Regions from separate parts of the Melaminivora jejuensis genome, predicted to be linked through region 1. Evidence: riboswitches for the same ligand, from Rfam matches in the RefSeq annotation. Region 1 holds a riboswitch; the other holds the start of a gene.

Evidence for each region. Region 1 has a riboswitch for thiamine pyrophosphate ahead of IDM45_RS01600 (purine-cytosine permease family protein). Riboswitches for the same ligand answer to the same signal wherever they lie in the genome.
Region 2: another riboswitch for thiamine pyrophosphate. It lies ahead of thiC (phosphomethylpyrimidine synthase ThiC); the one in region 1 lies ahead of IDM45_RS01600 (purine-cytosine permease family protein).

What each region holds. Positions count from the first base shown of each region.
Region 1 covers NZ_JACWIJ010000002.1:284,471-288,261, reverse strand. Annotated here, with positions in the region: gene IDM45_RS01610 (NAD(P)/FAD-dependent oxidoreductase) at 1-579, shown strand, start outside; gene IDM45_RS01605 (hypothetical protein) at 625-1,416, shown strand; TPP riboswitch at 1,607-1,715, shown strand; gene IDM45_RS01600 (purine-cytosine permease family protein) at 1,805-3,133, shown strand; gene IDM45_RS01595 (SH3 domain-containing protein) at 3,348-3,791, shown strand, end outside.
Region 2 covers NZ_JACWIJ010000002.1:2,292,306-2,296,096, reverse strand. Annotated here, with positions in the region: gene ftsZ (cell division protein FtsZ) at 1-456, shown strand, start outside; gene lpxC (UDP-3-O-acyl-N-acetylglucosamine deacetylase) at 536-1,459, shown strand; gene IDM45_RS10880 (hypothetical protein) at 1,484-1,660, shown strand; TPP riboswitch at 1,729-1,841, shown strand; gene thiC (phosphomethylpyrimidine synthase ThiC) at 1,922-3,791, shown strand, end outside.

The DNA.
Region 1 (3,791 bases):
GGCGGCGACACGCCCGCCGTGCAGCAGGCCATTGCGCTGGCCAGCGCGCCCGAGGCGCTGCGCCCGGCGCGCATCACGCTGCAGCACCGGCGCGACGTGTTCGACGCCGCGCCGGCGGTGCTCGATGAGCTGCAGGCGCTGCGCGCCGCCGGGCGCATCGAGGTGGTGGTCGGCATGGCGGGCGGCATCGTGGAGGACGCAGGCCGCCTGAGCGCCCTGGAACTCACCACGCCCGAAGGCGCCGCCCTGCGCCTGCCGGTGGATGTGCTGCTGGTGCGCCTGGGCCTGGTGCCGCGCCTGGGGCCGATCGCCAGCTGGGGCCTGCAACTCGAGCGCAAGCAGCTGGTGGTGGACACGGCCACGTTTGCCACCAGCGTGCCAGGCATCCACGCCGTGGGCGACGCCATCACCTATCCCGGCAAGCGCAAGCTGATCCTGAGCGGTTTTCACGAAGCCACGCTGGCCGCCTTCGGCGCAGCCGAATGGCTGGCCGGGCGCAAATTGCCGCTGGAGTACACGACCAGCAGTGAGCGGCTGCAGGGCTTGCTGGGCATTTCCGGAGCGCGCCCGGCTGCGTGACAGAATGCCTGCCGGCAATTGGGCCGCAAATTCTGCATCACCTCCATGACCGACCGCCCCACCCCGGAAACCACTGAATCCGCCATTCTGCAGACCGCTTTTCAGGGCATTGCCCAGTCAGTAGCCGCCTCGATTGTTGCGGCGCTGGAGCAGCCGCTGCGCCAGGAAATCGAATCCCGGGTCAACAGCATCATTGCCGATGCCACCAGGGATATCCACCAGAAAATCGCGGCTGCCATCGGCCACATACAGCCCATCCAGATTCCGATCAATTTGCTGGCGCAGCCCCTGGTGCAGCCGCTTCAGCCAGCGGCACCAGCACAGCCTGCCACCACAGCAGCCCCAACACCGGCACCGGCACCAATCTCGGTGCCAGTGGCTGCAAAACCGCAATCGCAGCCGCCTGCTGCAGCCAAACCCGAGCAGAGTGTGGAATTTCCTCCTGTAGCCGAGGAAAGCGAAAAATACTCGGACGATGCTCCGATTGAGCTGAAAAGGGACAGAAAACGCACGCCACAGAAAAGCGGCAAGAACGTCTCCGCCACCATTGTCGGCCTCCTACCGGGGCAGGCCCATTTGATCAAGAACGAGTTCAAGCACATCAAGCTGTCCTTTGTTTCTGCCGACGCCGGCAACAGCAAACAGTTGAGATCCCTGTCCAAATCCAACAATCCGGTCATTTTCATGACCGATTTCATCAGGCACGCCTCGGTCGAGAGTGTGCGAGCCGCCAATGGCAGTTGGATTTACGCCACCGGTGGCCTCAGTTCGCTGCGGGAAAAACTGCGTGAGCTTCATCAGGAGACATCGCAAAATTCCCTGCTGCGCTCGGCCTGAAGACGGATATTCCAGCATCTGTCACAGATCGCACTGCCATTCACCGGCGACCGGTTTCTCGAATTCCATTTCGCAAGAAGGAACCTTGCCAGGACGCAGTCCTCCTCTTGCCTTGCCTGGACTCTTTCGGAGTGCATCTCCTGACGTGGCTTGCCTGACCTAGAATCCGCCCGCAGCGCGCCCTGGCGCGCTGCATCGCTGGGGGTGCCCGGCTGCCGGTCACTGGCAGCACGGGCTGAGACAGTCCCTTTGAACCTGATTGAGATCATCCTCGCGCAGGGAAGCACGCTCCAGACATTCGCCACGCCGGCGCAGCCTTGCTGCCTCGCGGCGGCGATGCGCCAAGGCCTGCGTCCCGCGCGCAACGGCCATCCAAGGAGCGCAAGCCATGAGCAGTCCAACCACCTCGCCTCCCGTTGGTACGGGCAGCAGCCCCATCAACCAGGCGCTGTCGCCGGTCGCTGCCAGCGATCGCGTGTTTTCCTGGCACGACCATGCCTCGCTGTGGTTCAGCCTGGGCGTGGGCCTGCTGGTCATGCAAGTCGGCGCCTACCTGATGCCGGCGCTGTCGCCGCGCGAGGCGCTGCTGGCCATCGTGGGCGGCTCGCTGCTGGGCGCGGGCCTGCTGGGCTGGGTGGCCAAGCTGGGCTGCGACAGCGGCCTGTCCAGCGCCGGGCTGATGCACGCGGTGTATGGCCGGCGCTTTGCCAGCCTGCCCATCGTGCTCAACATCGTGCAGCTGGTCGGCTGGGGCACCTTCGAGCTGGTGGTCATGCGCGATTCGACCCTGGCGATTGCACGCCAGTCGGGCGGCGCGGGGGCTTTTGCCGGCAGCGGCTGGCTGCTTGCGGCGACGCTCTTGTGGGGCGGCGTGGTGGTGGCCCTCATCAGCGGCTCCATGGTGCAACTGGTGCGGCGCATCATCGCGCGCGTGGCGCTGCCGTTGGTGGTGCTGTCGCTGGTCTGGCTGTCCTGGCAATTCCTTGCGCTGGCGCAGGCCCAGGGTCTGGCGGCGCTGTGGAGCCGGCCCGGCGCGGGCGGCCTGGGCGTCATGGGCGCGCTCGACCTGGTGATCGCCATGCCGGTGTCGTGGCTGCCGCTGGTGGCCGACTACGCGCGCCACGGCAGGAGCGGGCGCACTGCGCTCACCGGCACCTGGGCCGGCTATCTGCTGGCCAATGTCTGGTGCTACAGCCTGGGCGTGCTGGTGGCGCTGGTGCTGCCCAGCGCAGACCTGGTGACGGCGCTGCTGCTGGCCCAGGGCGGGCTGATTGCGCTGTCGCTGATCCTGATCGACGAGGTGGACAACGCCTATGGCGATGCCTATTCGGGCGCCGTCTCGGCGCACAGTCTGTTGCCGCGCTGGAGCATCCGCCGCTTCGGCATCGCCATCGCCGCGCTGTGTACGGTGCTGGCGCTGGTGCTGCCCATGCACAGCCTGGAGCCGTTTTTGCTGACGCTCAGCTCGGTCTTCGTGCCGCTGTTCGGCGTGGTGCTGGGGCGGTTGGGCGGCGGCGTGGCAGCGCGCGTGCGGCTGGACGGGGCACCCGCCGTCCACTGGCCGTCGGTAGCGCTGTGGCTGGCCGGCATCGCCTTCTATCACCTGGCGCCGAAGCTACTGCCGGGCCTGGGGGCAGCCCTGCCGACGCTGCTGCTGTGCCTGCTGCTGTCGTGGGCTACGCGCAGCCGGGCGACTGTAGCGCCGGCGCTGGGCTGATGGTTTTCATAGTCAAAATTGCCTGAAACCCAATACCAGCAAGCGATCACAGCTACTTCTTCAGGAGCATTTTGCAGGTCTGTGGACGGAGTGGGAGTTTCGGCAGGAACTTCCACGGCACGGCGGGCGTCCACCGGGGCTGTCACACTTGGCCCCTGTCTGTGACAGTCAGACAAATCCAGAAAGCTCAAGAAAGGAGTCCTGCCCCGTGTCCTTGTCCCTGTCCTCGCCCCTGTCCCGCCTTGTCTCCACCGTCCCCGCCAGCCGCGCCTCGCGCACTGCCCGCCTGCTGACCGCCGCTGCCGCCACGCTGGCATTGGCCGCGCCGCTGATGGCACCCATGGCCGTGCAGGCCGCCGAATTCGTCAGCATCAAGGGCAAGGTGGTCAACGTGCGCGCCAAGCCCACGACCAGCTCGGACACGCACTGGGAGCTGGCCAACGGCTACCCGCTGAAAGTGCAGGGCCGCAGCGGCAAATGGCTCAAGGTGGGCGACTACGAAGCCACGCTGGGCTGGGTCTTCGCCCCGTTGACCGCTAAGACGCCGCACCGCGTGGTCACGGCGCGCAACGCCAATCTGCGCGAGAAACCCGGCACCAGCTACCGCGTCGTCGGCAAGCTGGAGCAGCACGAGATCGTGCGCACCCTGGGCAACCAG
Region 2 (3,791 bases), 2.0 Mb from region 1:
GACCTGTCGGGTGCCAAGGGCGTGCTGGTGCTGGTCACGGCGGCCAAGGGCAGCCTGAAGCTGGCCGAGTCGCGACTGGCCATGACCACCATCAACGCCTACGCTTCGCAGGACGCCCAGGTGATCTTTGGCGCCGCCTATGACGAGTCCCTGGAGGACGCCATCCGCGTCACGGTGATCGCCACCGGACTGGCACGCGCCGGCGCGCGTCGCCAGGCCATGCAGGTGGTGCAGGGCAGCCTGCGCACCGGCACCGACAACGTCGCCTACACCATGCCCGGGGCTGGCTCTGCGACGGCAGCCAGCGCAGTGGTCGGCGGCGACTACGGCAACATGACGGTGCCCAGCGTCTGGCGCAACAATCGCACGCAGGCCACGGCGCGAGTCGATGCCCTGTCCTCGGGCGGCATGGACGAGCTGGACATCCCGGCTTTCCTGCGCAAGCAGGCAGACTGATGGACGGCGGGCTGGCCCGCCACCTGCTCCAGGGCCGGGCTTGTCAGCCCGGTTTTTCATTGCTTCCTAGAATCTGCCGATGCTCCAGCAACGCACCATCAAGACCCTGACGCGCGCCGTGGGCATGGGTCTGCACAGCGGCCAGCGGGTCGAGCTGACCCTGCGCCCGGCGGCGCCCGACACCGGCATCGTCTTTCGCCGGATCGATCTGCCCGAGCCGGTGGACATTCCCATCAGCGCCGAGGCAGTGGTGGACACGCGCATGGCCTCCACCATCGGTGTCGGCGGCGCCAAGGTACACACCGTGGAGCACCTGATGTCCGCCTGCGCCGGCCTGGGGCTGGACAACCTCTACATCGACATCACCGCCGAGGAAGTGCCCATCCTGGATGGCTCGTCGGCCTCCTTCGTCTTCCTGCTGCAAAGCGCTGGCATCGAGCTGCAGAACGCGCCCAAGCGCTTCATCCGCGTGACGCGGCTGGTGGAGGTGCGCGAGGGCGAGGGCAGCAACCTCAAGTGGGCGCGCCTTGCGCCCTACCACGGCTTCAAGCTGCGCTTCGAGATCGACTTTGCCCACCCGGCGGTGGACTCGACCGGCCAGAGCGTTGAGTTCGATCTGGGCGAGGGTAACTATGCGCGCGACATCGCCCGCGCGCGTACCTTCGGCTTCACGCGCGACGTGGAGATGCTGCGCGCCAGCGGCCTGGCCCTGGGCGGCGGGCTGGACAATGCCATCGTCATGGATGACTACCGCGTGCTCAATGCCGACGGCCTGCGCTACGACGCCGAATTTGCCCGCCACAAGATCCTGGACGCCATGGGCGACCTGTACCTGGTGGGCCGGCCACTGCTGGCCGCCTACAGCGCCTTCCGCTCGGGCCATGCCATGAACAACCTGCTGCTGCGCGAGCTGCTGGCCCAGCGCGATGCCTGGGAGCTGGTCAGCTTCGAGCACGAGCGCCAGGCGCCGCGCGGCTTTGCCCGGGCGGTGCGGGCCTGGTGAGCAGGCGCTGGTGGGGCTGAAGCCATGCTGCTGTTTCGCTGGCTGGTCATGCTGCTGTTGCTGGTGGCGGCGGTGTGCTTTGCCTTCTACGCCGGCACCGGCCAGGCGCACTGGCGGCGCCTGGGTTGGATCATCCTGAAGTGGACGCTGATCGCCGCCGGCATGTTCTTTGCCGTGCTGATCATGGAGCGCGTGGCCTGAGTAGGGGGGGAAAGTTGTGCGATGGGCGTTTTGCGTCCGCCCTGTGAGCAACGCCCAACGCCTATACTGCGCCCGCTCCGGGGTGCACGAACGACAGGCGTGCTGAGATGGCGAACCCGATCGCCAAAACCGCGAACTTGATCTGGTTAGCACCAGCGTAAGAAGAGCTGCAGCAGGAATGGCCCGGGTGCGTTTGCGAGCGCCCAGCCCTTTCCTGTCGATTGCGGAGCATTCCCTTCACCATGAACTGGAGTGCCTGCCATGAACGCCCCCGCCGATTTCTCCCATCTGCTGGCCCGCGCCCGCGAGCCGTTTCCTGCCTCGACCAAATCCTTCATCACCGGCAGCCGCGCCGACCTGCGCGTGCCGGTGCGCGACATCACGCTGACCAACGGCGAGGTGGTCAGCGTCTATGACACCTCCGGCCCCTACACCGACCCGGCGGCCAGCATCGATGTGAAGAAGGGCCTGGCCAGCGTGCGCGGCGCCTGGATTGCCGAGCGCGGCGACACCGAAGTCTATGAAGGGCGCAAGCCGGTTGCCCTGGACGATGGCAGCAAGAGCGAGGACGCCGCCCGCCTGGCCGTCCTGCGTGCCGAAGCCGCTGCGCTGCAACGCCAGCCGCGCCGCGCCAGCCGCGGCGCCAACGTCACGCAGATGCACTACGCCAGAAAGGGCATTGTCACGCCGGAGATGGAATACGTCGCCCTGCGCGAGAACGGTCGGCGCGAGTGGATGGCGCAGTACCAGCAGGATGCCGCACGCGAGCAGCGCCTGGCTGGCAACCCGCTGGGCGCCAGCACCCCCAGGATCATCACGCCCGAATTCGTGCGGGATGAAGTGGCGCGGGGCCGCGCCATCATCCCGGCCAACATCAACCACCCCGAGGCCGAGCCCATGGCCATCGGGCGCAACTTCAAGGTCAAGATCAACGCCAACATCGGCAACTCGGCCGTGACGTCGAGCATCGAGGAGGAGGTGGAAAAGCTGGTCTGGGCCATTCGCTGGGGCGCCGACAACGTCATGGATTTGTCTACCGGCAAGAACATCCACACCACGCGCGACTGGATCATCCGCAACTCGCCCGTGCCCATAGGCACCGTGCCCATCTACCAGGCGCTGGAAAAGGTCGGCGGCATCGCCGAAGACCTGAGCTGGGAGATCTTCCGCGACACGCTCATCGAGCAGGCCGAGCAGGGCGTGGACTACTTCACCATCCATGCCGGTGTGCGCCTGGCCTTCATCCATCTGACGGCGGGTCGGCGCACCGGCATCGTCTCGCGCGGCGGCTCCATCATGGCCAAGTGGTGCATGGCGCACCACAGGGAGAGCTTCCTCTATACGCACTTCGAGGACATCTGCGACATCATGAAAAGCTATGACGTCGCCTTCAGCCTGGGCGATGGCCTGCGCCCGGGCTGCGCGTCGGACGCCAACGACGAGGCCCAGTTTGCCGAGCTGCACACCCTGGGCGAGCTCACGCAAATTGCCTGGAAGCACGATGTGCAGACCATGATCGAAGGCCCTGGCCACGTACCCATGCACATGATCCAGGCCAACATGGCCGAGCAGCTCAAGACCTGCCACGAGGCGCCGTTCTACACCCTGGGGCCGCTGACCATCGACATCGCGCCCGGCTACGACCACATCGCGTCCGCCATCGGTGCCGCCATGATCGGCTGGATGGGCACGGCCATGCTGTGCTACGTGACGCCCAAGGAGCACCTGGGCCTGCCGGATCGCGACGACGTCAAGCAGGGCATCATCGCCTACCGGATCGCCGCGCACGCGGCAGACGTGGCCAAGGGCCACCCCGGCGCCCGCGCGCGCGACGATGCCCTGTCCCAGGCGCGCTTCGAGTTCCGTTGGCAGGATCAGTTCAACCTGGGGCTGGATCCGGACACGGCACGCGAATTCCACGACGAAACCCTGCCCAAGGACAGCGCCAAGGTGGCGCATTTTTGCTCCATGTGCGGGCCGAAGTTCTGCTCCATGAAGATCACGCAGGAGGTGCGCGAATACGCCGCCGCCCGTGGCGTGGGCGAAGCTGAGGCGGTGGCTGTTGGGATGCAGGCCAAGGCCGAAGAGTTCAACCGCGCCGGCGGGGATTTCTACATCCCCATCGCCACGC